Regions from separate parts of the Allobosea sp. LjRoot9 genome, predicted to be linked through region 1. Evidence: predicted binding sites of a transcription regulator. Region 1 holds the regulator's gene; each other region holds the start of a gene.

Region 1 (10,531 bases):
CCGCAGATCGAGCGTGACCACCGCCCTGCCCTCGCGCAGGATCGCCTCGCGCAGCAGGCCCGACAGCGCATAGACCGCACCGCCCTCGATGCCTTCGGCATCGATCATCGCCTCGCCGGTGGCCTGACGCTCACCGAAGCGGATGACGATGCGCTTCAACGGCGCGCCACTGAAGCGCTCACGCATCGTCGCCGACCAGGCCACCGTGAAACCGCCATTGGCCGGCAGCAGCGGCGCGACGGCGACGCCACGCTCCGCGAGCCGAGGCGCCCAGCCGCCATCCGAGCCAAGGCGCGGCCAGCTCGCGCCGCCGAGCGCCAGCAGGGTCGCGCCGGGCCGGATCGTTTCGACCCCGCCGTCGCGGGTCTGGAAGCTGAGCGCGCCATCAGCGCTCCAGCCGGTCCAGTGCATCCCCGATGCGAGTTTAACGCCCTGCCCCTCCAGCCGGCGCAGCCAGGCGCGCAGCAGAGGCGAGGCCTTCATCGCCCTGGGGAAGACGCGCCCGCTCGTGCCGATGAAGCTGTCGGCGCCGAGATCGTCGGCCCAATCGCGCAAGGCCTGGGGCGGGAAGGCGCGGATTGCTGGTTCGAGCCAGGCCTGCGCTCCGCGATAGCGCGTCAGGAACTGATCCAGCGGTTCGGAATGGGTCAGGTTCAGCCCGCCGCGGCCGGCAAGCAGGAATTTGCGCGCCGGCGAGGGCATGCGGTCATAGACTGTAACGGCGTGGCCGGCGGCGGACAGCCGCTCGGCGGCGATCAGGCCGGAGGGGCCTGCGCCGATGATCGCGATGTCGGGTGTCGGCATGGACTCAAACTCCTGCAGCCCGGCTCCGGTTTCGGCTGCCGGGCGGCGGCGAGCGGGATCAGGCCTGCGATGTCAGCTCCTTGTGCACGAGGTGCACCCAATAGGTCGAGCCCAGAGCGAGAATATCGTCGTTGAAATCATAGAGCGGGGTGTGGAGCAGATTGCCTTTGCCCTCCGCCGCGGTGCCGTTGCCGATGCGGATGAAGGCTCCCGGCCGCTGCTCCAGCATGAAGGCGAAATCATCGGCGCCGGTGTTGAGCGGGATCTGCCTGTCCATCTTCTCCGCGCCGACGAGGTCGCTGGCGACCGCCGCCGCGAGCACCGTCTCGTCAGCGGTGTTGATCAAGGGCGGATAGCGGCGCTTGTAGACATAGTCGGCGCTGCAGCCCTGGATCGCCGCCACGCCCTCGGCGAGCACGCCCAGGCGCTGCTCCAGAATGTCGCGCACCGCGGCTGAGAAGCAGCGCGCCGTGCCGGTGACGACGACCTCAGCGGGAATGACATTGGGCGAGGAGAAAGCGCCGGCATTGATGTGGCCGACGCTCAGCACCGCCGGTTCGACGGCGGGAACATTGCGGGCGACGATCGCCTGGACGCCGAGGATGAAATTGGCCAGCGCGATCGTCGGGTCGGTCGCGGTATGGGCGCCGGAGCCACCATGGCCGCCAGTGCCGCGGAAGGTCACGACCCAGGTGTCGCTGGCGGCGAGCATCGGCCCTTGCCTGATGCCGAACTCCCCGGCGCGGCGGCCCGGCTGGTTGTGCATGCCGTAGACGGCATCGACCGGAAAGCGCTCGAACAGCCCCTGCTCGAGCATGACGCGGGCACCGCCCAACCCTTCCTCCGCCGGCTGGAAGATGAAATGGACCGTGCCGCCGAAATCCCGGTGCTCCGCCAGATAGCGCGCGGCACCGAGCAACATGGCGATATGTCCGTCATGCCCGCAGGCGTGCATCTTGCCGGGAATGGTCGAGCGATGCGGGATCTCGCTCTTCTCCTCGATGCGCAGCGCGTCCAGTTCGGAGCGAAGCGCGATGGCGCGCTGTCCGCCGCGCTCGCCCTTCAGCGTGCCGACCACCCCGGTCCCGGCCACCCCCTCATGAGTCTCGATGCCCCAGCCGCGCAGCGTCCGCGCCACCAGGGCCGCCGTCCTGACCTCCTCGAAGGCGATCTCGGGATGGGCATGAATGTCGCGCCGGATGGCGATGAGGTCGGCTTCGAAAGCCTTGATGGCGGGAAAAACGGGGCTGTCGAGCACGGTCTCGAATCCTGGCGGGCGTATGAGCGGCCAAGATTAGAGAGGAACCCTACCTGCAACAATCGACGGAGTCGCAGATCCCCGCTGCAATGGCAAAGCGGTCCGCATTCGCCGCCGTGGCAATCCCTAAGCTCCGTCATTCCGGGGCTTCGCCCTCGGGTCCGACCTTTGGTCGGCCCAAGGATAAACTCCGCGAAGAGCCCGGAACCCAGAACCGATGAGGGTTCCAAGAGGCGCTCGGACATCAGAGCTTCGGCAATGAGCAACAACGGTTCTGGGTTCCGGGCTCAGGCCTTCGGCCTGCCCCGGAATGACGCGCGCTCTTAGCCGCGCGCAAACGTCTCGTCGAAGGCGTAGCCCGCGCCGCGCACCGTACGCAGCGGGTCCTTGGCATCACCGGGCGTGATCGCCTTGCGCAGGCGGCCGACATGAACGTCGACCGTGCGCTCGTCGATATAGACGTCGCGACCCCAGACGGCGTCGAGGAGCTGTGCGCGGGAATAGACCCGGCCCGGCGCCTGCATCAGGAATTCGAGCAGGCGGAATTCGGTCGGGCCGAGATGCAATTCCGCGCCGGAGCGGCGGACGCGGCGCGTCGTGCGGTCGAGTTCGAGATCGCCGGCCGCTAGCAGCCCCGCGACATGGCCAGGCTTGGCCCTGCGCAAGAGCGCCTGGATGCGCGCGATCAGTTCAGGCAGCGAGAACGGCTTGACCACATAGTCGTCGGCGCCGGTGGCGAGGCCGCGCACGCGCTCGGTCTCCTCGCCGCGGGCGGTGAGCATGATGATCGGCACGCGCTCGGTGTCCCGGCGCGTGCGCAGGCGGCGGCAGAGCTCGATGCCCGACAAGCCCGGCAGCATCCAGTCGAGCAGGACGAGGTCGGGCGTGTGGTCGCGCAGATGCAGCTCGGCATCGTCGCCGCGTGCGACGCTGTCGACCTCGAAGCCCTCGGCTTCGAGGTTGTAGCGCAGGAGCAGGGTGAGCGGCTCCTCGTCCTCGACGATCAGGATGCGTGCGGGCATGTCTCAGTTCCGTTCCTGGCATTCAGCCGACACACACCGTCATGCTCGCCCTGGTGGCGAGCATCCACGTCTTGAACACAGGTCTCGACCAGCGAAGACGTGGATGGTCGGGACAAGCCCGACCATGACGGGAAAGCTGCCGGTGCGTTCATTCCATCAGCTCCCCGTCACCGCCTCGACATTGATGTCGGTGGTGTCGAGCTTCGGGCGGTTGAGATCGAGCGACTCGCCGGTGACGAGATAGTGGATCGTCTCGGCGATGTTGGTGGTGTGATCGCCGATGCGCTCGACATTCTTGGCGCAGAACAGGAGATGCGTGCAGAAGGTGATGTTGCGCGGGTCTTCCATCATATAGGTCAGCAATTCGCGGAAGAGCGAGGTGTAGAGCGCGTCGATCTCGTCGTCGCGGCGCCAGACCTCCATGGCCTTCTGCTCGTTGCTCGCGGCATAGGCGTCGAGCACGTCCTTGAGCTGGGCCTGGACGAGCCGGCTCATATGCTCGAGCCCGACCACGGCGCGATGCGGCGGCTGGAACTGGCCGGAGATCGCGACCGCGCGCTTGGCGATGTTCTTGGCGAGATCGCCGACGCGCTCGATGTCGGCGGCGATGCGGATCGCCGAGATCAGTTCACGCAGGTCGTTCGCCAGCGGCTGGCGCCGGGCGATGGTCAGGACCGCGCGCTCCTCGACATCGCGCTGGAGGTTGTCGAGGCGCTGGTCGGCGCTGATCACCTTCTGGGCGAGCGTGGTGTCGCGGCGCACCAGCGCCACGGTGGAATCGCCGAGCATGCGCTCGGACATGCCGCCCATCTCGGCGAGGCTGCGGCGCAGCGCCTCGAGTTCGGCGTCGTAGGAGCGGACGATATGTTCGGTCATCGCGGCGGATCCTCTGGAAGCGAAAACAGGGTTCGATAGTCAGCCGAAGCGGCCGGTGACGTAGTCCTGGGTCTGCTTCTTGTGCGGGTTCATGAAGATGGTGTTGGTCGGCGCGAACTCGATCACCTCGCCGAGATACATGAAGGCGGTGTACTGCGAGATGCGCGCCGCCTGCTGCATGTTGTGGGTGACGATGACGATGGTGAAATCGGTCTTGAGCTGCTCCAGCAGATCCTCGATCTTGCCGGTCGAGATCGGATCGAGCGCCGAGGTCGGCTCGTCGAACAGGATCACCTCCGGCTTCTGCGCGATGGTGCGCGCGATGCACAGGCGCTGCTGCTGGCCGCCCGAGAGGCCCATGCCGGACATCTTGAGCTTGTCCTTGACCTCGTCCCAGAGGGCGGAGCGGCGCAGCGCGCCCTCGACGCGGTCGTCGAGCTCCGACTTCGGCGGCTTCTCATAGAGCCGGATGCCGAAGGCGACATTGTCGTAGATCGACATCGGGAAGGGCGTCGGCTTCTGGAAGACCATGCCGATGCGCGAGCGCAGCTCGTTCACATCGACATCATTGGAGATGACGTTGCGGCCGTCGAGGATGACCTCGCCGGTGGCGCGCTGCTCGGGATAGAGCGAATAGATGCGGTTGAAGATGCGCAGCAGGGTCGACTTGCCGCAGCCCGAGGGGCCGATCAGCGCCGTGACGTGACGGTCACGGAAATCGAGATTGACGTTCTTCAGCGCCTTGTGCTCGCCGTAGTAGAAATCGAGGTTCTTGACCGCGATCCTGACCGGGGCTTCGGCATCGAGCGTTTGCGGGCTCAGTTCCAGCGTCGAAAGCATCGACTTCTTCCTTCAGATCGAACGCGACGAGGGTTCAGGATGGCCGTTCACTTGCTGCCGCGCACGATACGGCGCGCGATCAGCGAGAGCAGCAGGATCGAGACGGTGATGATCAGCGAACCGGCCCAGGCGAGCTGCTGCCAGTTCTCGTAAGGGGCCGAGGCGAACTGGTAGATCGTCACCGGCAGGTTCGAGACGCCGCCCGAAAGCGTCGGCGAGAACCAGAAATTGTTGTTCAGCGCGGTGAAGATCAATGGCGCGGTCTCGCCGGCGATGCGGGCGAGCGCCAGCAGGATGCCGGTGACCATGCCCGATTTCGCCGCCCGCCAGGTGACGCTGGTGATGACGACCGAGGGCGGGGCGCCAAGCGCCGCGCCAGCCTCGCGCAACGGCCCCGGAACCAGCCGCAGCATGTCCTCAGTGGTGCGCACGATGACCGGGATCGCGATGATGCCGAGCGCGACGCCGCCGGCCCAGCCAGAGTACCCGCGGAAGGGCTCGACCAGGATGACGTAGACGAACAGGCCGATCAGGATCGAGGGCGCCGAGAGCAGGATGTCATTGATGAAGCGGATCAGATTGGCGAGCTGCGAGCCCTTGCCGTATTCGGCGAGATAGGTGCCGGCGAGCACGCCGATCGGCGTCGCCACCGCGATGCCGAGGAAGGTCAGCACGATCGAGCCGACGATGGCGTTGGCAAGGCCGCCGCCCTCGGAACCGGGGCCGGGTGTGACCTGTGTGAAGGTCGCGAGCGAAAGCCCGCCGACGCCCTTCACGATCAGCATGCCGAGGATCCAGAACAGCACGAAGATGGCGAGGAAGGTGAAGCCGGTGGCGATCAGCTTCATCGCCTTGTCGGCGGTGCGGCGTGCCGGGCGCACGCGGCCCCATTCGGCACGAGGCGTCTGGGAGGCGATGGAGGGGGTCGTCATGCTCATGGTCGGCGGCCTTATTCAGTAGCTCTTGCTTATCAGTAGCTCTTGACGCGCGAGACGAGGATGCGCGCGATGACGAGGACGACGAAGGTGACGAAGAACAGGATGCAGCCGAGCGCGATCAGCGCGTTGAGCTGCAGGCCGAGCGCCTCGTTGAACTCATTGGCGATGCGCGAGGCGATGGTCGAGCCCGGATCCAGGATCGAGGCCGAGAGCCGGTTGGCGTTGCCGACGACGAAGGTCACCGCCATGGTCTCGCCGAGCGCACGGCCGAGGCCGAGCATGACCGCGCCGATGATCGAGACACCGGCCTGGGGCACCAGGACATGGCGCACGACCTCCCAGGTGGTCGCCCCAATTCCGTAAGCGCTTTCGCGCAGCACGGAGGGGATCTGCTCCAGCATGTCGCGCGTGATCGAGGCGATGAAGGGGATGATCATGAAGGCGAGGATGATGCCGGCGGTGAAGATGCCGAGCCCCGAGGGCGAGCGCGAATAGAGCACCGTGCCGACGAGTGGCAGGCCTTCGACGATGTTGGAGAGCGGCACCTGAACATAGGCGGCGAAGAGCGGCACGAAGACGAACAGGCCCCACATGCCATAGATGATCGAGGGCACGGCGGCGAGCAACTCGATGGCGGTCGCGACCGGCTGCTTGAACCAGGGCGGGGCGAGCTGCGTCAGGTAGACCGCGATGCCCAGCGAGAGCGGCACTCCGATGACGAGCGCGATCAGCGCGGTCGAGAGCGTCCCGACGATCGCCGGCCAGGCGCCGTACTGGTCGTTCTGGGTGTCCCAGACGCTGGAGGTGATGAAGCCGAAGCCGAATTCGCGGAAGGCCGGCCAGCCGCCGACGACCATCGACAGCATGATGCCGGCGAGCAGCACCAGCACGAACAACGCGGCCAGGAAGCTGGCATTGCGGAAGACGATGTCGAACGTGCCCTTGGGGGTCTTGCGCAGCGGCGCAGCAGCAGCGGGCATCGTCTGGGTCACGGCGGTCATCCGCGGGGCTCCGGTAGCATGGGTTGTCCGTCATTCCTGGGCGGAGCGAAGCGCAGGCCCGAGAAGCCCGGGGCTGCGCCTCCTGAATGAGATGGCCGGGTCAAGCCCAGCCATGATGGCGAGCGATCAGAAGATCGGCTTGCCGGAGTTGTCGACGACGCCCTTCCAGGCAGCGCGGACCATGTCCTTGACGTTGCTCGGCAGCGGCACGTAGTCGATGCCGGTCGCGAGCTGGTCGCCGCTCTTATAGGCCCAGTCGAAGAACTTCAGCGCGGCCTGCGCCTCTTCCGGCTTTTCGGGCTTGGCATGGACGAGGATGAAGGTCGCCGAGGTGATCGGCCAGGCCTGCGCACCCTTCTGATTGTTCAGCGAGATGCCGAAACCGGGAGCCTCGTTCCAGTTGGCGTTGGCGGCAGCGGCCTGGAAGGCCTTGTCATCAGGCGCCGGGTAGTTGCCGTCGGCGTTCTGGACCAGCGCGAAGGCGAGCTTGTTCTGCTTGGCATAGGCGTATTCGACATAGCCGATCGAGTTCGCGACCTGCTTGACCGAAGCCGAGACGCCCTCATTGCCCTTGCCGCCGATGCCGACCGGCCACTGGACCGACTGGTTGGCGCCGATCTTGGTCTTCCAGTCAGGCGAGACGCGCGACAGATAATCGGTCCAGACGAAGGTCGTGCCCGAGCCGTCCGAACGGTAGACCGGGTTGATGCTGGCGTCTGGCAGGGTCACGCCGGCATTGAGCGCGGCGATCTTGGGGTCGTTCCACTTCTTGATGTCGCCGAGATAGATTTCGGCGATGAGCTGGCCCGTGAGCTTCAGCTTGCCGGCCTCGATGCCGGCGACGTTGATCGCGGGGACGACGCCGCCCATCACGGTCGGGAACTGGATCAGGCCTTCCTTGGTCAGCTCCTCGCCCTTCAGCGGGGCGTCGGTGGCGCCGAAAGCGACAGTCTTGGCCTTGATCTGGCGAATGCCGCCACCGGAACCGATCGACTGGTAGTTGAGACCGATATTGGTCTCCTTCTTATAGGCTTCAGCCCATTTGGCGTAGATCGGGAAGGGGAAAGTCGCGCCGGCGCCGGTGATGTCGGCAGCCTGGACCGCGCCGGACAGCCCGATCGAAGCGGCCGCGAGAATGAGAATTTTGCGCATTGAGATGTCCTCTCTGGATCGCACGTTTAGCGATCCCGTCAGAACACCTTCTGTGTGACAGACGGATGACATCCTGTCATCAAAGCTGTCACAAACGATCAGGACGAACTCCGTGACACCGGTCCGAGGCGCGGAAAGATCGCCTTGAAAGTCGCGCCCTGTCCCAGCAGGCTCTCGATGGTGAGGCGCCCGCGATGGCGCAGCACGATGTGCTTGACGATGGCCAGGCCAAGGCCGGTTCCACCCGCTTCGCGGCTGGCGGCGGTGTCGACCCGGTAGAAGCGCTCGGTCAGGCGCGGCAGGTGTTCGGGCGCGATGCCGGGCCCGTCATCGCGCACGCTGACGCTCGCCTCGGTCGCGCCGTCGATGACATCGATCGCGACCTCGCCGTCCTTGCGGCCGTATTTGATGGCGTTCTCGACCAGATTCTCCATCAACCGCAGCAATTCGTCGCGGTCACCGGCGACCTTCACCGGCTGCTCGGGCAGCGACAGGCGCAGATTCACATTGCGCTCGCGCGCCATCAGCGTCAGCGAATCGACGATCTCGCGCGAGATGCCGGCGAGATCGACCGGGGTTTCAGGCGCCAGATGGGCGCGCAGTTCGATGCGCGAGAGCGAGAGCAGATCGTCGACGAGGCGCGCCATGCGCAAGCCCTGCTCGCGCATGATCGTCAGGAAGCGATCGCGCGCACCCGCATCGTTGCGGGCCGGGCCCTGCAGCGTCTCGACGAAGCCGAGCAGCGAGGCCAAAGGCGTGCGCAGTTCATGGCTGGCATTGGCGACGAAATCGACCCGCATGCGCTCGGTGACGCGCTGCTCGCTGAGATCCTCGAAGGTCAGCAGCAAGGAGCGACGCCCGCCCGCAGTCCGCAACGCCGCGATATGGATCCGAAAAGTGCGCTCGACCGGCACGCGCTCGACCAGTTCGATGACGCGGCGCCCGCCCTGGCTCGAGACCTGCTCCATCGCCCCGATCAGATCGGGATCGCGCATGACGAGCGTCAATTGTCGGCCCTTGTCGAGCGCCGGGATCAGCGCGTTCATCGCCGGGCTCAGCGCCTGGACGACGCCTTGCGCATCGAGCAGCACGACGGCCGAGCCGAGCGCCTCGATCAGGGCGAGCGTGGCGGGGGCATTGGGGTCGACAGTCTCGAACATCGGGCGCGGCACCTTGCGCTGTCCTCTCGCCACCGAGGCGGGCGCGAGAGCCGGACGACGCGAGAGGATGCCTTCCTGATCGGATCGCCGGCGCACGTCAATTCCCTTGACCCCGCCCACGGGCTAGCTTGCCAGCCAAGGACCAGGAGAAAACAGATGGCCAAGCGCGTATCCATGACGAAAGCCAAGGCGGCCGGCACGAAGGTGCCCAAGCGCGGGGCCACAAAGAAGCAGTCCCCGACACCGGCACCCGCCAAACGAAAAAAGGGCGTATCCGACACCTTCGACATCGAGGCGGAGACCTTGCCCCAACACATCCTCGACGCTGCCTTCCACAGCGGTGGCTACCCCTATGACAAGCGCATGAAGCGCAAGCATTACAACAAGGAGATGGAGCCGCTACAGATCGAGTTGCAGAAGCTCCTCGCCTGGGTGCGCGAGAGCGGCGAGCGCATCGTCATCGTGCTCGAAGGCCGCGACGGCGCCGGCAAAGGCGGCACGATCACCCGCTTCACCCAGCATCTCAACCCGCGCCAGGCGCGCGTGGTTGCTTTGCCGAAGCCCTCCGACACCGAGAAGGGGCAATGGTATTTCCAGCGCTATGCCGCGGAAATGCCGGCGGCGGGCGAAATCGTGTTCTTCGACCGCTCCTGGTACAACCGGGCCGGCGTCGAGCGTGTGATGGAGTTCTGCGCGCCCGACCAGACCGACGCCTTCCTGCGCGAGGCCCCTGTCTTCGAGGGCATGCTGACGCGCGACGGCATCCGCACGATAAAAATCTTCCTGACGATCAGCCGCGAGATGCAGATGATGCGGCTGCATGCGCGCTGGCACGATCCGCTCAAGCGCTGGAAGCTGTCGCCGATCGATTTCGAGGCGATCCCGCGCTTCGACGCCTATTCCGAGGCCTTCGACGAGATCCTGGAGCGCAGCTCGACCGCATGGGCGCCGTGGAGCGTGGTGCGCGGCAACGACAAGTTCCGCACCCGGCTCAATGCCATCCGCCTCGTGCTCCAGGCCATTCCCTACAAGGACAAGGACGAAGCGGCGATCGGTGAACTCGACCACAAGATCACGCTGAGCGCGACGCGCTATCTCGACAAGGGCGGGGAGAAATAGAGGTTGTTAGGGGCTCTGGCGAGGTTCAGCGCTCCCGCCGCCTGATCCGCCTGATCATCTCGTTCAGCGCCAGCAGAACCAGCGCCAGGATGAAAGGCAGCAGGTAATAGATGATGCGGAAGAGCAGCAGCGCGCCGAGCACGCCCTCGTAAGGCAGGCGGCTCAGTGCGACCAGCATCGTTGCCTCGAAGACGCCGAGCCCTCCCGGCGCGTGGCTGGCGATGCCGATCAGGCAGGCGAAGACATAGACCGCCAGGAAGCTCGGATAGTCGATATTGTGCCCGCCCGGCAGCAGGACGAAGAGCACGGCCGCGGCCGCACAGACCTCGCAGGCGCCGAGGCACATCTGGCCGAGCGTGAT
Region 2 (10,531 bases), on a different contig from region 1:
TCTCGGCCGCACCGCCGCCGAATACGCCCATCTGAACACCCTGTTCGACTATGACGACGACAACCGGGACGCGCCCTCGCGCGTCGAGGTCGACGGCATCGAGCAATTCATCGCGCTCAAGGATGATGGCAAGCCGGGCCTGATCTTCTCCTCCCATCTCGCCAATTGGGAGCTGCCTGCGATCTGCGCCGCCGCCTACAAGCTCGACACCACCGCCGTGTTCCGCGCACCCAACGACCCGGCCATCGCTGCGATCGTGCATGAGATCCGTTCCGGCGCGATGGGCGGGCTCGCTGCCGCCAAACAGGGCGCAGCCTTCGCCATGCAGGGCGTGCTGGAGAAGGGCGGCCATCTCGGCATGCTGATCGACCAGCATTTCACCCGCGGCGTGGTGGTGCCCTTCATGGGCCGGCCGGCGCTGACCAACCCGATCCTCGGCAAATTCGCCCGGCGCTTCGAATGCCCAGTCCATGGCGTGCGCGTCATCCGGTTGCCGCATCATCGCTTCCGGCTGGAGTTGACGCCGCCGCTCGACCTGCCGCGCGATGCCAATGGCGAGATCGACGTTCAAGGCGCGATGGCGATGATGACCGCCGTCGTCGAGGGATGGGTGCGCGAGCATCCCGAGCAATGGCTCTGGATGCATCGGCGCTGGCGGCCTAATCTGATCGCCGCGGCGAAGGGCGGCGACGCGCCCATTATGACGATTCAACCGGTTTTCAAGGCAACGTGATTTCCAAGTGAGAGCTGTTGGGCGCTTTGGTAATACCTCACAGCTATAATGGTCGCCGAGTTCAGCCATGACCCTTCGCGCCCGCCTCCTTCCTGTATCCATCGCCGCGCTCCTCCTGGGCGGCGCGGCGGCGCATGCGCAGGCTCCGGCGGTGCAGCCGAAGGCGGTCGTCGAGCTCTTCACCAGCCAGGGCTGCTCGTCCTGCCCGCCCGCGGACGCACTGCTGCGCGAGATTGCCAAGGACCCTGCCGTCATCGCGCTGACGCTGCCGGTGACCTATTGGGACTATCTCGGCTGGAAGGACACGCTCGGCCAGGACGTCTTCACCAAGCGCCAGAAATTCTATGCCAAGGCCCGCGGCGACGGCCAGGTCTACACGCCCCAGGCCGTGATCAACGGCGCCTCCCACATCGTCGGCTCCGACAAGACCGAGATCGAGCGCATGCTGCGCGAGCAGCCGCCCGGCGCCCTGCCTGTAAAGCTCTCGCTCCAGGAGGACGGTACGACGCTGCGGATCAAGATCGCAGCCTCCACCAGCCTCAGTGACAAGCCCGCCGGTGTCTGGATTCTTCCGGTCGCGAAGCTGGTCACCGTTCCGATCACGCGCGGCGAGAATGAAGGCCGCACCATCACCTACGCCAATGTCGTGCGTGGCATGGTGCGCGTCGGCGAATGGGATGGCGGGGAGACGACCTTGACGGCTCCCCTCACGACGACGCGCGCCGCCGATTCCGACAGCTATGTCGTCGTCGTGCAAGCCGAAACGCTCGGCAAATACGGCATGATGCCCGCCGCGATGCTGGGCGCGGCCCGCAGCGCGCGCTGATCCGGGATCGCGACCCCGGCTTGTATCGACCGCCGAGAGCCGGATGATTTCAGCTGGGTTCACGAAGTGATCCCAGCTGAAATCTGAATCCGTCTCTCATCGAAAAGTGAGAGCAGGATCAATGCGAAAAACCGGCTCCCACTTTTTCGCATCCTGCTCTAAATGCCAGTGACCTGCAGCCGGCTCATGGCCATGGCGCGACGCGACTCCTGCGGCAAGGATCTTGAGTGGAACCCAATGCTTCCCTGAAGCCGCGCTGGCAGCGCCCGGTCTATTTCGCGCTCGGCTGCCTGAGTGTGGCGATCGGCGTCGTCGCGCTGGTCGTGCCCCTGATTCCCGGCATCGTCTTCCTGGTGTTGGCGACGGCCTGCTTCTCCCGATCCTCGCCGAGGATGGAAACCTGGCTGACGACCCATCCGCGCTTCGGCAAGCTGATCGCGAACTAGAATACGTCGCGCGCCATACCGCGCAGTGCGAAATGGCTGATCACGATCAGCATGATCGCGAGCTTTTCGCTGATCTTCCTGGAAACCGATTCGCGCCTGCTTCAGGCCGTTGTGGCCGCGATCATGCTCGGCGTGCTCGTCTATGTCTGGCGGCGACCGGAACCGCCAGCATCGGCGACCTGATCGCAGTGACCCCGGGCTGATCGTTCAAAGCCCGTCGGCATTTCGCCTCCTCGAAGCGCACAACCGGCTCACAGCAGGATCACCTTGTTCGGCAGTTCGTCGATATCGTCGTCGACCGGCGGCGCATGCTGCGCCAGGACGCGCCCGAGCGCTCCGACCGCATCGATCAGCCCCTCGCGCAAACGCTCCTGCCGCGCGGCGTCGAGCAGGGCCGCGACGATGTTCCGCCATGTCTCCGGATCGACCTTGTCGTCGATGCCGATATCCGTGACGACCTCGGCATAGCGCTCCTGCAAGGCGACATAGAGCAACACGCCGGTGCGCCCGCGCGTCTGTGTCAGCCCGCGCGCGGTGAACTCACGCAGCGCCACGTCATGCGCGCGGCCGCGCTTGACGAAGCCGGGCACGAAGCGACCGCCGCGCCCATACCAGAGCAGCGCGGCCATCAGCAGGGCCGCGCAGATCAACTGGATTAGGAAGATGCGCGGCGCGCTGGTCATCGTCAGCGCCAGGAGCGGCCAGGGCACGAACAGCGACAGTACCAGGGCCAGCACCATCGGCACCGAACGGTAGCTGCTCGCGGCACGGTCGATCACCACCACGATCTCGCCGCTGGTCAGGCGCTCGGCCTGGGCGACGGCCGCGGCGATCGCGTCCCTGTCGTCTGAATCCATCACCAATCCCCCGAAGCCCCGCCGCCACCCGATGAGCCGCCTCCACCGGAGAAGCCGCCTCCGCCACCGGAACTCCAGCCGCCACCACCTCCCCAGCTCGAGCCTGAGCCTGAGCCCGAACCCCAGCTCGAATTCTGCGGCAGCGTGATCCAGCGCCCGTCACGCAGGCGATGTCGCCCGGCTCCACCGCCCTGGCTCAGGCCGCGCATGAAGGAGACCACCAGGATGAAGATGAACACCATCACCAGGATGACGGCGAGGGTCTCGACCGGCGAGCTCTCATCATTCCGCACCAGGGCGCGGCGCTGCCATTCCTCGGCATCGCCGGAGAGGATCGTCAGGATCGCGTCGACGCCGCCTTCGATGCCGCCCGCGAAATCGCCGGTCTTGAACTTCGGCGCCACCGCCGTGGTGATGATGATCTTGGAGAGCGCATCGGTCAGCGCCCCTTCCAGCCCGTAGCCGACCTCGATGCGGACCTTGCGCTCATTCGGCGCGACGATGAACAGCACGCCGTTGTTGCGCGGCTTCTCGCCGAGTTTCCAGAACCGGAACAGGCCATTGGCGAAGTCCTCGATGCCGATGCCTTGCAGCGAGGGCACCGTCGCGACCACGAGCTGGTCGCCGGCCTTGTCCTCATGCGCCTTGATCTTCGCCTCGATGCGCTGGCGCGCCTCGGGCGCGATAAGCTTGGCGCCATCGACGATACGGCCGGTGAGGGCGGGATAGGAGGGGTCCGCCGCCCAGGCACCCGCGCCCGCAAATACGAGCGCAGCGAGCAGGATCAGCGACCGAAGGCGGCTGCGCGCCATCACGCGCCTCGCGACTGCCGCGGCCTCAGAACTTCACCGTCGGTGGCCGCTCCGCCCCGGCCGTCGCGGCAAAGGTCTCCATCGGCTTGGAACCCCAGAACAGTTTTGCCCAGATCACGCCCGGAAAAGTGCGGATCTCGGTGTTGAAGGCCTGCACCGCCTGGATGTAGTCGCGCCGCGCCACCGTGACCCGGTTCTCGGTGCCTTCGAGCTGCGATTGCAAGGCGAGGAAGTTCTGGTTCGATTTGAGGTCGGGGTAGCGCTCCACCGTGACCAGCAACCGGCCGAGCGCGCCGGTGAGCTGGTTCTGCGCGTCTTGATATTCCTTGAACTTCGCCGGATCGGTGATGGTCGAGGCATCGACCTTGACCTGGCTCGCCTTGGCGCGCGCCTCGACGACCTGCGTCAGCACCTCGCGCTCCTGCGCGGCATACCCCTTCACCGTCTCGACCAGATTCGGGATCAGATCGGCGCGGCGCTGATACTGATTCTGCACCTCGGACCAGGACGCCTTGGCCTTTTCCTCCAGCGTCGGGACGTTGTTGTAACCGCAACCCGCGAGCGCGAAACCGAGGAAAGCAAGCACTGCCGCCGTCAAACTGCGGCGAAAGGCGATGGAAACTGGGAACGACATGCCGGGCCCCTTTTGCTGACGTATCGACAGGCAGGACCGCGACCTTAGCCGTCCCGGGCTCCGCCTCCAAGGCGGATACGAAGCTCAGCCGCCGAGACCATGGCGCGCCAGCGCGATCTGGCGCTAGTCTGGCAGTACGGCGCAACGGTGAGGAGCATGAGATGACGACCCTGTCAGTATCGAGGAGCGCCCTCCTCGCGATCGCCCTGTCCGCGGCCGTCGTGAGCTCTGCAGCTGCCCAGAGCCTCGCTCCGGCGCCCGAAGCCGCGACGGGGCGCATCGCCAAGACCTCCGGCCATGCCCGGCTTTATATGGTCGCCGCCGCCAATCCCCTGGCCACCAATGCCGGCCGCGAGATCCTGCGCGCCGGCGGCAGCGCGGTCGATGCGGCGATCGCGATCCAGCTCGTGCTCAACCTCGTCGAGCCGCAGAGCTCGGGTATCGGCGGCGGCGCCTTCATGGTGCATTGGGACGAGGCTGGCCGGAAGCTCTCGACGCTGGACGGGCGCGAGACCGCGCCGGCGGCGGCAAAGCCGAACCGCTTCATCGGCGCAGACGGCAAGCCGATGAAATTCATGGAGGCCGTCATCGGCGGCCGCTCGGTCGGCGTGCCAGGCACGCTGAAGCTGCTCGAAGGCGCGCATCAGCGCTGGGGCAAGCTGCCCTGGCCGCAGGTCATCGCGCCGGCGATCAAGCTCGCCGAGGACGGCTTTGCGATTTCGCCGCGCCTCAACGGCCTCCTGGCCGGCGAGAAGAGCCTGAGCGCCGACCCTCTCGCCGCCGCCTATTTCTACGAGCCCGACGGCAAGGCCAAGGCTGTCGGCACGATCCTGAAGAACCCGGCCTTCGCCGCGACCTTGCGCGCCATCGCCGAGAACGGCTCGGCCGCCTTCTATGCCGGGCCGATCGCCGAGGACATCGTCGCCAAGGTCACCGGCCACAACAGCAATCCAGGCGACATCTCGCTTGCCGACCTCGCCGCCTACAAAATCGAGGAGCGCGAGGCTGTCTGCGGGCTCTACCGCGTCTACCGGATCTGCGGCATGGGTCCGCCAAGCTCCGGCGCCATCGCTGTGCAGCAGATGCTCGGCATCCTCGAGAGCAAAGATCTGGCGCGCATGGGCCCCGGGCCAGAAGCGGTGCATTGGTTCAGCGAGGCCGGCCGCCTCGCCTTCGCCGATCGCGCGCTCTATCTCGCCGACCCTGCCTTCCTCAGCGTCCCGGTCACGGGATTGATCGACCGCGACTATATCCGCTCGCGCGCGGGCCTCGTCAGCCCCGAGAAATCCATGGGCCGCGCCACGCCCGGCGACCCGCCGCATAAGCGCGCCCAATTGCTCGCGCCCTCGGACGGCATCGAGCACGGCACCAGCCATATCTCGGTGATCGACGCCAATGGCGACGCCGTCGCGATGACCACGACGATCGAGGACGGGTTCGGCTCGCGGCTGATGAGCAAGGGCGGCTTCCTGCTCAACAACGAATTGACCGATTTCTCTTTCGCGCCGGAAGAAGACGGCAAGCCCGTCGCCAACCGTGTCGAAGCCGGCAAGCGTCCGCGCTCCTCGATGGCGCCGACCCTGGTCTTCGACGCCTTCGGCAGGCTCTATGCCGTGGTCGGCTCGCCCGGCGGCAGCCAGATCATCGGCTTCGTCGCCAAGACGCTGGTCGCGCTGCTCGACTGGAAGATGGATCCGCAGAATGCCGTCGACCTCGCCAATTTCGGTAGCCGCAACGGCCCGACCGAATTGGAAAAGGGCACCGAAGCCGAGCCCTGGAAGGCTGCGCTGGAGGCGAAGGGCCATGAGGTCCGCCTGCTGGAGATGACCTCCGGCATCCAGGCGATCGTCAAGACGCCGGAAGGCTTCGTCGGCGGCGCCGATGGCCGGCGCGAGGGTGTGGCGATCGGCGATTGAGCGGTTCCCGACGTTTTACCCCCGGGTATGACTGAGTAGCATTATCGCTAGCCTCAACGGGGGGAGCTGCTGGATGCCGACCATAGAAAAGATCTGCATCGCCTTGACGAGCGAGCAGTTGAGCGCGGTTCGTGCGGCCGTCGATGGCGGAGACTATGCGACGACCAGCGAAGTCGTCCGTGACGCCCTTCGCGACTGGCAGATCAAGAGGGATATGCGGCGCAGCGAAATCGAACGCCTTAGGCAGCTCTGGGATGAGGGCTCGCAAAGCGGCCAAGCCGGAGCGATCGACATGACTGCGTTGCGCGAAGAGGCGCGCGATCGTCTTGCCAAGGCCGGAAAGGCGGTTGCCGGTGGCCGCAGCTGAGGTTCTCTGGTCACAGATCCATTTGAAGGCGCGCAGCGCCTCCGCCTGGCTTCATCGCCCTGTCATGTTTTGGGCGCGTCGGTTTCTCCCCATCAGGAAAACCGCCATGCGCACCCTTTTCCTCGCCGCCCTGACGACGGCCGTGCTCGCCCTTTCCCCGGTTCATGCAGGGGAAGCGAAACCCTTCGCCACGGCCAAGACCATCGACCTCCTGACCTTGCTGAAACCGCCACCAGCCAATGATTCGGCCCAGACCCGCGCCGAACTCGCCGAGGTGCTGAGCATCCAGGTCACGCGCACGCCGGAGATGGAGGCGCAGGCCCAGGCTGATGTCGTCGAGAATGTCTGGCGCTTCGCCAATGTCATGGGACCCAACTTCAAGACCGAAGCGCTGCCGGCCTTCTCGGCCTTCTTCGACCGCATCGTCGCAACCGAAGGCGAGGTCGTCGACCCGGCCAAGGACAGCTGGAAGCGCCCGCGCCCGCATCAGTACAGCCCGCTGGTCAAGCCCGCGGTGAAGCTCTCCAACTCCGGCGCCTATCCTTCGGGCCACACCACCGTCGGCACGCTGATGGGCGTCGTCCTGTCGAACATGGTTCCGGAGAAGCGCAACGAGATCATGGCGCGCGCCTGGGCCTATGGCGAGAACCGGATCATCGGCGGCATCCATTTCCGCGCCGATGTCGAGGCCGGCCGCATCGCCGGCACGGTGATCGCCGCCAGGATCATGGAGCAGCCTGAATTCCAGACCGAATATGCCGTCGCAAGAGCCGAGCTGCGCAAGGTCCTCGGCCTCTGACCGTAAGCCTTATCGGGGCGGCGTGCCGGCCGGAACGGTCCGGGCGGCGCCCGCCCCACGCCCCGCGATCAGCCAATAGACGAACCCCGTCGCGGCCCCGATCAGGAACAAGGCGCCGATCACCCGCATCTCGGCCTCGCTCGGCGCGCGCGAGAGGCGCAGCATCGCCAGCGGCAACACGGTCGCCAGCAGGCCGGTGAGCCCGCTCTGGATCAGCCCGCTGCGCAAACGGAAGAGCTCGCTGAAGACCGCGACCAGCACGACCGGCGCGACGATGATCGCCATGCCAAGCCGCCCAAGCAGGCTGAAGGCGGCTTGCGCCACCGGTGTGGGATCGATGTCGCTTTCGGCCAGGCCAAACAGCGCCTCCGTCAAACGCTGGAAACCGCCGCCGATCAGAAGCGCGATCTCGGGCGAGACCACGCTGGCGACGAGCATGGCAAACAGCCCCGCCCCCATGGCGACGAGCAAGGCGAACGGGATCAGCAGCAGCCAGCGCAGCAAGGTGATTATTCCGCAGCGACGGCAGCGGCAGCCGCCGCCTCGTCCTGGTCCAACATCAACCTTGCGCGGGCCGAGAGCTTCTCGGTCTCGCTCTTGAGCTGGCCGCAGGCGGCGAGGATGTCCCGCCCGCGCGGAGTGCGCACCGGCGAGGCATAGCCCGCCCGGAAGACGATCTCGGAGAAGCGCTCGATCCGGTCCCAGTCCGAACACTCATATTTGGTGCCGGGCCAGGGGTTGAAGGGGATCAGGTTGATCTTGGCCGGAATGCCCTTGAGCAGGCGCACCAGGTCGCGCGCATCGGCATCGCTGTCGTTGACGCCCTTGAGCATGACATATTCGAAGGTGATCCGCTTCGCGTTCGAGACGCCGGGATAGGTCCGGCAGGCCTCGAGCAGTTCGGCGATCGGATACTTCTTGTTCAGCGGCACGAGCTCGTTGCGCAGTTCGTCGCGCACCGCATGCAGCGAGATCGCCAGCATCGTACCCATCTCATGCCCGAGCGGGCCGATCTGCGGCACGACGCCGGAGGTCGAGACCGTGATGCGGCGGCGGCCGAGCGACAAGCCCTCATTGTCCGAGATCACGTCGATGGCATCGCGCACGCCGTCGAAATTATAGAGCGGCTCGCCCATGCCCATGAAGACGATGTTGGAGACGAAGCGCCCGCCATCATTGGGCACGAAGGCGCCGTCGGGCTTGCTCCGGTTCGGGAAATCACCGAGCCGGTCGCGCGCCACCATCAATTGCGCCACGATCTCCTCACAGGTGAGGTTGCGCACGAGGCGCTGCGTGCCGGTGTGGCAGAAGGTGCAGGTCAGCGTGCAGCCGACCTGGCTGGAGACGCAAAGCGTGCCGCGGTCGACCTCGGGAATATAGACGCATTCGATCTCGGCGCCGCGATCGCGCGGGCCGGTCGGCGCCATGCGGATCAGCCATTTGCGCGTGCCGTCGGTCGAGACCTGCTCGGCCGTCACTTCCGGCAGGTCGAGCGTGAAGCGCTCATCGAGCGCGGCGCGCAAACCCTTGCCGATCGTGGTCATCGCGGAGAAATCGCGGACGCCGTAATGGTAGATCCAGTTCCAGAGCTGGCCGACGCGCATGCGCCGTTCCTTCTCGGGAACGCCGATCTCGGCCAGCGCGTCGCCAAGCCCGGCGCGCGTGCGCCCGACCAGCGAGACGCGGCTCGTAACAACGGGTTCGGCCGCTGGCGCGGCGGGCTCAAGCACGGACAAGGTCATCGGAACTCTGGCTCGGACGGGCGATCATCGGCCCGAATATCCGCGGCTCATAGCACGAGAACGCCCAGCCGCGAAATCGCAGGACAAATACCCTTACAAATCGGCCTGGCGCAGGGCGGCGGCTGGAATTTGCCGGCGTGAGTCGGCTGGCGCGGATTTCGAGAACCGAAGCGCAGCGGACTTCATGTCCGTGAGCACCGGAAGCGCAGAAAGCCGCGTCAGACGGCCGCGCTCGCGGATTCCGGCACCGCCCTACTTGCAGGCGTCTTCGGCGCGCTTCACCGCCTGGTTCATGCCGGCGAGCGAGTATTTGTCGCTGGTCGGATTGCCGCGCTTCGAGGTGCCCTTGACCTCGAGCCCCGACCCCTTGCGCAGCGCGTCTAACATGCGCGGCTCCTCGGCCGGGTTCTTGAGCCACATGTTCTGGCCCTTCGCGACCAGCGCAAAGCGCTCGGACCCGATGATCGCCTGATGCTCGACATCTTCCTTCAGGTCGAAATTCAGCACGAAGCTGATCTCGTTGCGCACGCCCTCGGTCGGGCGGCTGGAGACGAAGAGCAGTCCCTCGATATCCTTGAGGTTGGCCGGCAGGCGCGCCTCCGCCTTGGAGAGCGCGTAGCAGACCTTCGAGCGGCCCTGCTGCGAGGAAAAGGCCTGCCATTTGCCGGCCGTCTCCAGGAGCATCGCCTGGGCCTGGCCAGCGCTTGCCGATGCGACCGGCGCAGGCTTCGCCTGGGGCTTCGGCTTGGGTTGAGCGGAGGCCGGCACGGCGATCACGCTCGCGGCGAACAGCGATGCGACGATCAGGAGCCGTGAGGCGGCGAAATCGGTGCGGAGCAAACAGAGATTCATAAGCCGCCATCAATCAGCAGAAATCTTAACAGCGTCTCTATTCCCGGGGCATTTGACCCGAGAGTTCAAGATCGCGGAAACGATAGGATGTCACGATCCGGGCGAAAATGCGAATGCCGTACACCCCCGCCCATGGTTCCGTTCGTCATCTGAGCATGCCACATTCGCGTGCAACGCCATCGCAGCGGTCGGGGAAACGATGAAGGCACTGCTCTGCGAGGCCCATGGGCCGGCCGAGACGCTCGTTATCCGCGACATCGCCGAGCCCAGCCCCGGGCCGGGTGAGGTCGTCATCGCGGTCAAGGCGGCCGCGCTCAACTTCTTCGACACGTTGATCATCGAGGGGCGCTACCAGACCAAGCCGGCGCTACCCTTCTCGCCCTCAGCCGAATGCGCCGGCACGATCGCCAGCATCGGCGAAGGCGTCACCGGCTGGCGAGTCGGCGAGCGCGTCGCCGCCTGGCTCGGCCATGGCGCGGCGCGCGAGAGCGTCGTCGTCCCCGCCCAGCAGATCGTGCGCGTGCCCGATGCGCTCGACGATGCCCAG
Region 3 (10,531 bases), on a different contig from region 1:
AAGCCCGCAGGGCTCGTTCCAGCTCTGGATACGGAAGGGGTGGTCGTCGAAATCGAGGCTCTTCACGCTGGTATGCGGCGGCAGGGCGTAGATGCGCTTCTCGCGACCGGCGCCGAAGAGCTGCAAAGCCGGCGACATGTGCATCTTGGGATTGTCGAATTTCGGGATCGGCGAGGGCGCCATGACATAGCGGCCATTGACCATGACCGGGTAGTCATAGGTCGTGGTCACCTCACCGAAGCGAGCGATGTTCTCGTAGAGCTTGACCTGCATCAGCCCGTATTCGGCCCAGGCGTGCATCTTGCGCGTTTCGGCCTCGCGCGGCTCGAGCCTGCGCAGGGGCTCGGGCGTCGGCACCTGATAGACCATGATCTGGCCGGCCTTGAGCGGCGCTTCCGGGATGCGGTGGCGGGTCTGGATGATCGTCGCCTCCTCCGTCGCCTCGGTGGTGCGGGCATCGGCCGTGCGCTCGAAGAAGCGCCGGATCGAGACGGCGTTGGTGGTGTCGTCGGCGCCCTGGTCGATCACCTTCAGCGTGTCGTCGGGCCCGATGATCGCGGCCGTGACCTGGATGCCGCCAGTGCCCCAGCCGCGCGCCAATGGCATCTCGCGTGAGCCGAACGGCACCTGGTAGCCCGGCACCGCGACGGCCTTGAGCAAGGCGCGACGGATCATCCGCTTGGTCTGCTCGTCGAGATAGGCATAATTATAAGCCGGCTTTGCATCGTCGGCCGGAAGCGTCTGATGGGCGTTCATTCGGCTGCCTCCGGCAGGGTCTCTTGCTCGCGCGCCAGTCGCTGCTCGCGCTCGCGGGTGATGCGGCGGATCAGTTCGAGCTCGCCCTGGAAATCGACGTAATGCGGCAGCTTGAGATGCTCGACGAAGCCCGCCGCCTCGACATTATCGGAGTGGTAGAGCACGAACTCGTCCTGCTGGGCCGGGTAGTTGGCGGCCTCGCCGAATTCGCGGCATTTCAGCGCCCGGTCGACCAGCGACATCGACATCGCCTTGCGCTCGGAATGGCCGAAGGAGAGCCCGTAGCCGCGGGTGAATTGCGGGGCGACATCCTTCGAGCCCTGGAACTGGTTGACCATCTGGCATTCGGTCAGGGTGATCTGGCCGAGATCGACGGAAAAGCCGAGTTCCTCCGGCACGAATTCCACCGAGACCTCGCCGACCCTGATCTCGCCGACGAAGGGGTGGTTGCCGCCATAGCCGCGCTGCACCGAGTAGCCGAGCCCGAGCAGGAAGCCCTCATCGCCGCGCGCCATCGCCTGCAGCCGGACATCGCGATCGGCGGGGAAGGAGACCGGCTCGCGGGTGAGGTCGAAGGGGCGCGGATCGCCCTCGGGCGGTGCCTCCGCCTCCATCAACCCCTCCGCGCCGAGAATGTCGGGCACGCGCGGCATGTGGGTGTCGAGGGCCGTTGCGGCCGGGTGGGCCTCGCCGGCCGAGCCATTGGCCTCATCCATCAGCGCGAAATCGAACAGCCGGTGCGTGTAGTCATAGGTCGGGCCGAGCACCTGTCCGCCCGGCAGGTCCTTATAGGTCGCCGAAATCCGCCGCCGGATCGCCATCTCAGCGGTATCGACCGGCTCGGAAGAGCCGAAACGCGGCAGCGTCGTGCGATAGGCCCGCATCAGGAAGGCGGCCTCGATCGCGTCGCCCTGCGCCTGTTTCAGCGCCAGTGCCGCAAGGTCGAGGTCGTAGAGCGAACCCTCGTTCATGACGCGGGCGCAAGCGAGGCCCTGCTGCTCGCGGATCTGCGTAACCGTGAGCTCCAGCACAGCCTCATCGCCGCGCCGCGCTTCGGCGACAAGATCATGCGTGGCGAGGATCGCGGCCTCGCCGCCTTTGACCGCGACATACATTAAGCCATCTCCTCGATCTGCGTGGTGCGCGGCAGGCCGATCAGGGCGTCGCCGCAGCTGAGAATGAGATCGACGCCGAGCGGGTAGAGCTCGGCATTGGCCGCGACCTCGGCCCAGAAGCCGGGGCGCAAACCCTGCGGGGCGATGCTGCGGCTGCCGGCGATGCCGGGACCGCTCAGGGTCACGCTCCCGCCGCCGGTGAGGGCGGCGCATTGCACGAGCACCGTCGCGGAACGGTCGGGGAACTGGTCGTGGCCGTGGTCGAAGGCGGCGAGTGGCGGGGTCGCACTCGCGCCGTCGATGACCGCGAAGACCGCCCCGGCGGGAGCGTCGAGGATCGCCGCGCCGCAATGGAAGCGCAGCCAGGCGCCGGCCGGCCCATCGCGCAGCTGTTGCGGCAGGAAGATCGGCGTTTCGTAATCGGCCAATGTCAGCAAGGCGGTCGCGGTCGCGGCGCAAAGCCCGTCCGGCGGCAGGATCGCTCCGGACACTCTCTGCAGGGTGCCGGGCTCGGACAAGGCCGCGAGCACGGCGCGAAAGGCGGCTTGCGACTGGAAGACCGGATCCGTGAAGCCGGCTGCGATCAGGTTTTCGGTCTGCATCACGCGCCCCTGACCAGAGTGAAGAAATCGACCTTGGTCGCGGCCGCCTTGCGCGAGGCGTGGTCGCGCGCCGCGGCCTGCGTCGCAGCGAGCTGCGTCACGCCGGCGAGAAGCGCGCCATCGGCAGCCTCGCTCTGCAATCTGGCGTCGAGGATCGCGGCGAGGCGCGCCTTGCGGCCGTCGCGGCCGAGCGCATAGGAGAAACCCATTGCGCCATTCTCCAGCCTGACGACGCAGCGCGTCACCGTCGCCTCGCCGAGGTTGAAGCGCCGCCCGGCGCCTCCGGCGCGACCCTCGACCATCACCGTGCCGGTCTCGGGCGCCTTGAGGATTTCATGGGCCGGCAGCGCGGCGCCAACCAGCGTCTCGATCTCACTGCGCGAGGCGCGGGCGAGGATCGCCATCCAGCGTTGCCGCGCGCTCGTCTTGTCCGGATCTGTCTCGGTCATCATCATGCGCTGTCTGGTCACTCGCTAATGTCTAGACTATGATAGGCTGGTTGCCGGGAAAAGTCTATACATTTTGGATGAAATTTTGATGACGAGCGCTGCGCCGGACCTGAACGAGACCGTCGAGGAACACGGCACGGCCTGGCGTCGCATCGCGGGTGAGCTCGAAAGCGCGATCGGCCGTGGCGATTACGCCGTCGGGGATACGCTGCCGGCCTCGGTCGTGCTGGCTGAGCGCTATGGCGTGCATCGCCACACCGTGCGCCAGGCCTTCCGCCATCTGGCCGAGCAGGGGCTGGTCACGGTCGCGCGCGGCCGCGGCACCCAGGTCAGCGCGCGGCGCGTGCCCTATCCGATCGGCCGGCGTGTCAGCATGCGCAGCAATTTCGGCAAGCTCGGCATCGTCGGCTCAAGCGAGGCGCTGTCGACGGCGATGGTGACGGGCGATGCCGAGACCTGCGCGCAACTCGGCCTGGAGGCGGGCGCGCCGCTGTGGCGGGTTGAAGGCCTGAGCCGTGCCGACGGTACGCCGATGGGGACAGGCACGCATTGGCTCTCGGCCGAGCGCTTCCCGGATTTCGACCGCGTTTTCCGTGAGGCGAGCGCCTCGATGACGGCGGCGTTCAAGGCCGTCGGTATCGACGACTATGTCCGCCTCTCCACACGCTTGACCGCGCGGCTCGCCAGCGAGCGCGAGGCGCTGCTGCTCGAGATCGCGCCGGGTGCGGCCGTGATGGTCTCGGCGGCGATTGACGCCTTGCCGGACCTGACGCCGATCCATCTGGTCAACAGCGTCTTCGTCGGCGAACGCATGGAAATGGTGGTCGAGCCGTTCAAGGAGTGAGGGCTGCGGCCCGTCATGCTCGGGCTTGACCCGAGCATCTGTGAAACCAGCGTCCTTTGGTCGCGAGATTCTCGGGTCAAGCCCGAGAATGACGGAAGGGGCGCGTCGTCCTCACACCGCCCGTTGCCCGATGATCGCGAAGCGCAGTTTGCTGGAGAGGAAGTCGATGGCGGTCACGGCGGCCAGGATCAGCAGGATCAGGAAGGAGACCTGCTGCCATTCCAGCGTGCGGATGGTCTCGGCCAGGTAAAGCCCGATGCCGCCGGCGCCGACAATGCCGATGATGGTCGAGGAGCGGGTGTTGGATTCGATGTAGTAGAGCACCTGGCTCGCGATGACGGGGAGCACCTGCGGAATCAGCCCGAAGCGGATCTCGTGGAGCTTGCTGCCGCCCAGTGAGGTCACGCCCTCGACCGGCTTGCGGTCGGCCGATTCGATCGCCTCGGAGTAGAGCTTGCCGAAGGCGCCGAGATCGCTGGTCATGATCGCGAGCATGCCGGCGAAAGGTCCAAGGCCCACGACATTGACCCAGATCAGCGCCCAGATCAGCGCATCGACCCCACGCACCGTGTCGAGCGAGCGCCGCGCCAGGAAATGCACGACGCGGTTGGCGACGACATTCTTGGCGGCGATGAAGCCGAGTGGAAAGGCGAAGATCGCGGCCAGGATCGTGCCGAGGAAGGCGATTGCGATCGTCTCGAACAGCGCCTTCACGAAGAGCAGGGCGCGTGCCAGCGAGCCGGGGTCGGGCGGCAGCATCAGGGCGACGAAGATGCCGAGATTGTTGAGGCCGTGGATGATCTTCCAGATCGAGACCTCGAGCGTCGTCAGCCCGTAGAGGAACAGGCCGGTGAGACCGACGATGACGGAGATCGTGATCAGGCGCGTCTTCAGCGAACCATCGATCGCGGCCTTGTGGCGGGCGACGAGCGCGGTGCGGTCGTTGGCGGAGAGAGCGAGCGTCATCGGCCGTGCTCCAGGCTGAGAAGGGCGTGGCGCAGCCGCTCGGTGCCGTAGTCGATCAGCATCACGGTGACGATGATCAGCAGCAGGATGGCGCTGATGTCGGTGAAGTAGAATTTGCGGATGGCCTCGATCAGGTCCTGGCCGATGCCGCCGGCGCCGACGAAGCCCATGATCGAGGCACCGCGGACATTGATCTCGAAGCGCAGCAGCGAATAGCTGGCGAAATTGGAGAGGACTTGAGGCACCACGGCAAAGCGGATGATCTGCCACCAGCCGGCACCAGTCGCGGTCATGCCATCGACCGGCTTCATGTCGATGTTCTCGACCACTTCGGAGAACAGCTTGCCCATGGCGCCCATGGTGTGGATCGCGATGGCGAGCACGCCGGGCAGCGGTCCCAGACCGAAGGCGATGACGAAGATCAGCGCGAAGACGATCTCGGGGACGGTGCGGGAGAATTCGAGGAAACGGCGGGTGGCGAAGCGCAAGACACGCGATCTGCCGAGATTGGCAGCCGCGACGAAGCAGAGCAGGAAGCCGCCGAGTGTGCCCAGGATCGTGCCGGTATAGGCGATCAGGATCGTTTGCCAGAGCAGCTTGAGCCAGCCCTTGATGCCCCAGAACCATTCGGCCATGTCGGCACCGAACGTTGCGAGGCGCAAGGTCGGCATGGTCTCAAGGATGTATTTCGGGAAGCGCCAGGCGTTCTCGACGAACTTGCCGGGGTCGACCTCGGAGCCGAGCGCCGCGAGCCAGACGCAGACGAGGAAGATCACTGCTCCGATCAGCGTCTGCAGGCGCTTCGCCGACATGGCGCGGCGATAGCTCTCGACATGGGCATGGATCGCAGGGTCGTTGCGGTCGATCGCGAGGGTCATGGTGTTTAAGGTCCGTCGCGGGGAGGTCGTCACCGTCAGAGCGCCTCTCGCGTCATGCTCGCCCTTGCGGCGAGCATCCACGTCTTGATCACCGCATGCGACGACAGGAGACGTGGATGGTCGGCACAAGGCCGACCATGACGGGAAAAGTGAACGGGCGTTCTACGAGGACTTCTTCTTGCGGAGCGCGTCGACGAACTTGTTCAGTTCGATGATCGGGTCGTAGGCCTTGTTGTCGACGGCGACGAGCGGGCCCTGCTTGCCTTCATAGATCTTGTCGAAGGCGACCTTGTCCTTGGTGGCGAGGTTCAGCACCGCGTCGCGGATCGAAGCCTTGAGCGGCTCCGGCAGCTCCGAGAGATAGGCCATCGGCGAGTTCACGATCTGCGCGGACTTGTAGATGATCCGGAAATCCTCGGCCTTGACCATGTTCTTGCGGGCCATGCGCAGGAGGTTCGATTCCTGCTCGTCGTTCCACCAGTTGGCGGCGATGTCGACAGTGCCCTGGCCGAGCGCGATCACGGCGTTCTCATGGCTGCCGGTGTAGACGACCTTGGAGAAATAGGTCTCGGGCTCGATCTTCATGCCGTCGAGCGCGAAGCGCGGGACGTTGTTGCCCGAGGTCGAGTTCGGGTCGACGAGGCCGAGATTCTTGCCCTTGAGGTCTTCGATCTTCTGATAGGGCGAATCCTTCTTCACATAGAAGACCGAGTAATAGCCTTTGGTGCCGTCGAGATTGGTCTCGATCGCGAAGGCGTCGATCTTGGCGCCGGTCATCAGGGCGCGGGCGAAGGAGGAGGGGCCGTACATGCCGATATGGATGTTGCCGGCGCGCTGGCCCTCGATCAGGGCGGCATAGTCGCTGGCGATGCGCAGCGTGACCTTGGTGCCGAGCTCCTTGGCGAGATAGTTGACGAAGGGGGTGTAGCGCTCGACGACACCGGACGCGTTCTCGGCCGGGATGATGGCGAAAATGATCTCGGGATATTTCGCCTTCCAGTCCTGGGCGAAGGCGGGAGCGGCGAGCGAGGCGGCGAAGGCCGCGGTCGCGAGGGTGAGCGTATGACGACGGGTCAGCATGGTGAGCTCCTGTTGCGGGTTCGTTGAGTTTTCTGGGCGGGCGTTCCCGAGCGGGCTGTCCCGGTCAGGCGACGTTCTGCTTGGCGCGCTGGGCCTCGGAGGCCGCGATGGCATCGAGCGCATCGAGCGCCTCGGCGCCGGCATCCTTGGCCTCGATGCCGTAGAGCTCGGCCGCGATCTCGGTGGTCAGAGCGTGGGGCGGGCCGTCGAAGACGATCTTGCCGGCGGCCATGCCGATCAGGCGGTCACAATATTTCGAGGCGATATCGAGATGGTGCAGGTTGCAGACGACGGTGATGCCGTCCTCGCGATTGATGCGGAACAACGCATCCATCACGACCTGGGTGTTGCGCGGGTCGAGCGAGGCGATCGGCTCGTCGGCGAGGATGACCTTGGGCTCCTGCACCAAGGCACGCGCGATGGCGACGCGCTGCTGCTGTCCGCCCGACAGCGTCTCGGCGCGCTGGGCGAGCAGATGGCCCATGTCGAGCCGCTCGAGCGCGGCGATGGCGCGGATCTTGTCGTCCTGAGAGAAGCTCTTGACCAGGGTCAGGGCGGCCGAGCGATGGTTCAGCCGGCCGAGCAGGACATTGGTGAGAACGTCGAGGCGGCCGACGAGATTGAATTGCTGGAAGATCATCGCCGTGTCGCGGCGCCAGGCCCGCAAGGCGGCGCCCTTCAGCGCGGTCACGTCGCGCTCCTCGCAGACGATGCTGCCGCTGGTCGCGTCAGCCAGGCGGTTGAGCATGCGCAGCAGCGTCGACTTGCCGGCGCCGGAGCGGCCGATGACGCCGACCATCTCGCCTTTGGGGATGGACAACGTGACGTTGTCGACGGCGTTCTTGTCGCCGAAGCGTTTGGTCAGGCCTTCGATCCGAAGCATGCCGAATTCCGTTCGTCGGCCAAGCGCAACATCGCCCGGAGCGGCCGAGGGCCGTCCGGGGTCGCGCTTTCGAACGGGATGATCAGCTAGCCAGCGCAGATGACAGGGCGGTGACAGGGGGAGGAGCTGTCCCCGTTTGCTACAATCCCAATCCCGTCAGCCCTGGATGATCCGTCGGCCTGATCCGCCCCTCCCAGCGGAATTTGCGGTCGCTCTCCTCGATAGGCACGTCGTTGATGCTGGCCTCACGCCGGCGCATCAGGCCGTTCTCGTCGAACTCCCATTGCTCGTTGCCATGCGAACGGAACCAGTTTCCGGCATCGTCATGATGCTCATAGGCAAAGCGCACGGCGATGCGGTCATTGTGGAAAGCCCAGACCTCCTTGATCAGCCGGTATGCGATCTCCTTGGCCCATTTGCGTTGGAGGAAGGCGACGATCGCCTCGCGGCCCGAGAAGAACTCGGCCCGGTTCCGCCAGCGGCTGTCGGGAGTGTAGGCGAGGGAGACGCGCTGCGGATCGAGCGAGTTCCAGGCGTCCTCGGCCATGCGGGCCTTCTGGGCGGCGGTCTCGGCCGTGAAAGGCGGCAAGGGCGGGCGTTGCTGCGACATCTCGGCTCCTCCGGTGAAGGGCCGATCAGAGGTGGAAACCGCAGCCCGCGCAACCTCCTCGAAAGCGGGTTCCGCTCAGGCTGGCGCAACACCGCGCAGGAGCATCTCGACGCAGGAGCGGACATAGGCTTTGCGCTCGCTGGCGGGGATGGCGGGCATGCCGAGCAGTCCGCGAAGCTGATGGAAACCGCGCAACATGCCGATGAACTGCTCGGCCATGCGCCTTGCCTGCGCATTGGAGATGTGCTGCGCCAGCCCGTCACGCAGTTGTGATCGCTGCATCAGCAGGGCCGCGAGGTCGCTGATCATGCGCTCGACGCCGGCCTCATAGGCGGTCCGTCCGAGGTCTGGAAAGCGCGCGGCAGCGCTGAGCACCAGCCGGTGAAGATCGAGCGCTGCGGGGTGCAGCATCGTCGCCAGCGTATCCTCGCCGAGGCGGGTCAGGATGCTCGCCAGATCGGCGCCGGCCTTGCGCGGCTTGCGCAGCGGAATCGTCAGCTTTTCAGTGAGTTCGGCGCAGATCGCGCGGAACAGCGCCTGCTTGTCGGTGAAGTGGCTGTAGATGGTCTGCTTGGAGACGCCGGCGCGATGGGCGATCTGGTCGAGGCTGGAGCGCTCGAAGCCCTCGGCCAGGAACATCTCGGCTGCAGCCTTGGTGATGGCGCTGTGCTTGTCGGGTCGCGATAGCTCGGCAGGCATGCGCACATAATCCTGCGCATCCGTCGACGTGGCCCGGAGAGAGTTGGCCTCAGACATGCTTCCGCCCATAAAGGCCCTTATCAGACTGGACCGTCCAGTCTAGGTTAGTGCCGCGATCCCGGAGCGTCCAGTGTCATGAAGCGGTTTGTCCTACTCATCCTGATCGCCGGTCTGGCGGGTGGCGGCTATTATGGCTACCGCAGCTATCAGGCCAGCCTGCAGCCGACGCAGGCCCGTGCGGCTGCTCCGCCGCCGGCCGGCGTGCCGGTCGAGATCGGCAAGATCGAGGTTACGACCGTCTATGAGGAGGTCGAGGCCCTGGGCACGCTCGCCGCCGATGAATCGGTGGTGATCGCGCCCGAGATCGCGGGCCGCGTCATCGCGCTCGGCTTCAAGGAGGGCGAGCGCGTCCAGAAGGGCCAGGAGCTGGTCAAGCTCGACACGGCCATCCTCGACGCCGAACTCAAGCAGTTGCAGGCGGATCTGAGCCTGGCGCGCGACACTTTCCAGCGCAACCAGTCACTGGTGCAGCGCGGCGCCGGCACGCAGGTCGCGCTCGAACAGGCGACCGCCCAGCTCGCCTCCAACGAGGCCCGCGTCCAGCTCTCCCAGGCCAAGCTGGCGCAGTCGACCCTGACAGCGCCGTTCCACGGCGTCGTCGGCCTGCGCTCGGTCAGCGTCGGCGACTATGTCTCGGTCGGCAAGCAGTTGATCACCCTGACCAATATCGACCCGATCAAGGTCGATTTCCGTGTGCCCGAGATCTTCCTCGCCCGGGTCAAGGTGGGACAGACCATTCAGGTGAAGCTCGACGCCGTGCCGGGACGGGACTTTGCCGGCAAGATTTTCGCGATCGACCCGGTCGTTGACGTCAATGGCCGCGCCATCCGCCTGCGCGCCACGATCCCCAATGCCGATCTCTTGCTGAAGCCGGGCCTCTTTGCCCGCATCGTCATCGTCATCGACCAGCGCGAGAACGCCCTGATCATCCCCGAGACCGCGGTGGTGCCCGATGGCGTCGGCAAGATCGTCTACATCGTCGAGAACGGCAAGGCCAAGCGCGTCTCGGTCGAGCTCGGCAAGCGCCTGCCGGGCAAGGTCGAGATCGTGAAGGGGCTGACCCCCCAGATGCAGCTCGTCAGCGCCGGCCAGATGCGCCTGCGCGACGGCGCGACGGTGGCGATCAAGAACGCCCAACCGGCCTTGCAGACCAGCGCGGCCGAAACCGCCCCAGCGAGCGCCCTGCGATGAGCCTGTTCGAGCTCTTCGTCCGCCGCCCTGTCCTCTCGACGGTCCTGAGCCTGCTCGTCATCCTGATCGGCGCCGTCTCCTATACGCGCCTGACGGTGCGCGAATATCCCAATATCGACGAGCCCATCGTCTCGGTGCGCACGACCTATACCGGCGCCTCGGCCGAGATCATCGAGACGCAGGTCACGCAGATCCTGGAGAACTCGATCGCCGGCATCGAGGGCATCGAGATCATCTCCTCGACCAGCCGGCAGGAGAGCAGCAACATCTCGGTGCGCTTCCGCCCGGATGTCGATCCCGATGTCGCCGCCTCCGATGTGCGCGACCGCGTCAGCCGCGTGCGCGGCCGCATGCCCACCGAGATCGACGAGCCGATCATCGCCAAGGTCGAGGCCGAC

The links. The regulator PhoB, encoded in region 1, activates phosphate uptake and scavenging genes when phosphate is short. The targets are predictions, from matches to a motif close to TGTCATNNANCTGTCAT.
Positions count from the first base shown of each region.
Region 2: a site for PhoB is predicted at 6,641-6,657, ahead of ACSQ3P_RS27395 (acid phosphatase). Genes of this name have one in related genera too.
Region 3: a site for PhoB is predicted at 7,673-7,689, ahead of phnC (phosphonate ABC transporter ATP-binding protein). Genes of this name have one in related genera too.

Region 1 is NZ_CAXUPC020000002.1:699,195-709,725, forward strand. Features, by position in the region: gene ACSQ3P_RS11945 (TIGR03862 family flavoprotein) at 1-804, opposite strand, end outside; gene ACSQ3P_RS11950 (M20 aminoacylase family protein) at 863-2,062, opposite strand; gene phoB (phosphate regulon transcriptional regulator PhoB) at 2,386-3,084, opposite strand; gene phoU (phosphate signaling complex protein PhoU) at 3,241-3,960, opposite strand; gene pstB (phosphate ABC transporter ATP-binding protein PstB) at 4,000-4,800, opposite strand; gene pstA (phosphate ABC transporter permease PstA) at 4,848-5,738, opposite strand; gene pstC (phosphate ABC transporter permease subunit PstC) at 5,771-6,739, opposite strand; gene pstS (phosphate ABC transporter substrate-binding protein PstS) at 6,866-7,891, opposite strand; gene ACSQ3P_RS11985 (ATP-binding protein) at 7,990-9,051, opposite strand; gene ppk2 (polyphosphate kinase 2) at 9,208-10,170, shown strand; gene ACSQ3P_RS11995 (lysylphosphatidylglycerol synthase domain-containing protein) at 10,196-10,531, opposite strand, start outside.
Region 2 is NZ_CAXUPC020000010.1:182,127-192,657, reverse strand. Features, by position in the region: gene ACSQ3P_RS27440 (lipid A biosynthesis lauroyl acyltransferase) at 1-733, shown strand, start outside; gene ACSQ3P_RS27435 (DUF1223 domain-containing protein) at 801-1,559, shown strand; gene ACSQ3P_RS27430 (YbaN family protein) at 1,787-2,005, shown strand; gene ACSQ3P_RS27425 (hypothetical protein) at 2,057-2,188, shown strand; gene ACSQ3P_RS27420 (TPM domain-containing protein) at 2,257-2,862, opposite strand; gene ACSQ3P_RS27415 (TPM domain-containing protein) at 2,862-3,674, opposite strand; gene ACSQ3P_RS27410 (LemA family protein) at 3,700-4,308, opposite strand; gene ggt (gamma-glutamyltransferase) at 4,470-6,224, shown strand; gene ACSQ3P_RS27400 (ribbon-helix-helix domain-containing protein) at 6,298-6,591, shown strand; gene ACSQ3P_RS27395 (acid phosphatase) at 6,698-7,390, shown strand; gene ACSQ3P_RS27390 (hypothetical protein) at 7,400-7,894, opposite strand; gene rlmN (23S rRNA (adenine(2503)-C(2))-methyltransferase RlmN) at 7,900-9,132, opposite strand; gene ACSQ3P_RS27380 (hypothetical protein) at 9,385-9,984, opposite strand; gene ACSQ3P_RS27375 (NADPH:quinone oxidoreductase family protein) at 10,184-10,531, shown strand, end outside.
Region 3 is NZ_CAXUPC020000003.1:299,632-310,162, forward strand. Features, by position in the region: gene ACSQ3P_RS15940 (alpha-D-ribose 1-methylphosphonate 5-phosphate C-P-lyase PhnJ) at 1-756, opposite strand, end outside; gene ACSQ3P_RS15945 (carbon-phosphorus lyase complex subunit PhnI) at 753-1,871, opposite strand; gene phnH (phosphonate C-P lyase system protein PhnH) at 1,871-2,473, opposite strand; gene phnG (phosphonate C-P lyase system protein PhnG) at 2,473-2,925, opposite strand; gene phnF (phosphonate metabolism transcriptional regulator PhnF) at 3,011-3,766, shown strand; gene phnE (phosphonate ABC transporter, permease protein PhnE) at 3,878-4,732, opposite strand; gene phnE (phosphonate ABC transporter, permease protein PhnE) at 4,729-5,610, opposite strand; gene phnD (phosphonate ABC transporter substrate-binding protein) at 5,773-6,690, opposite strand; gene phnC (phosphonate ABC transporter ATP-binding protein) at 6,755-7,573, opposite strand; gene ACSQ3P_RS15985 (DUF1348 family protein) at 7,713-8,183, opposite strand; gene ACSQ3P_RS15990 (TetR/AcrR family transcriptional regulator) at 8,259-8,882, opposite strand; gene ACSQ3P_RS15995 (efflux RND transporter periplasmic adaptor subunit) at 9,018-10,133, shown strand; gene ACSQ3P_RS16000 (efflux RND transporter permease subunit) at 10,130-10,531, shown strand, end outside.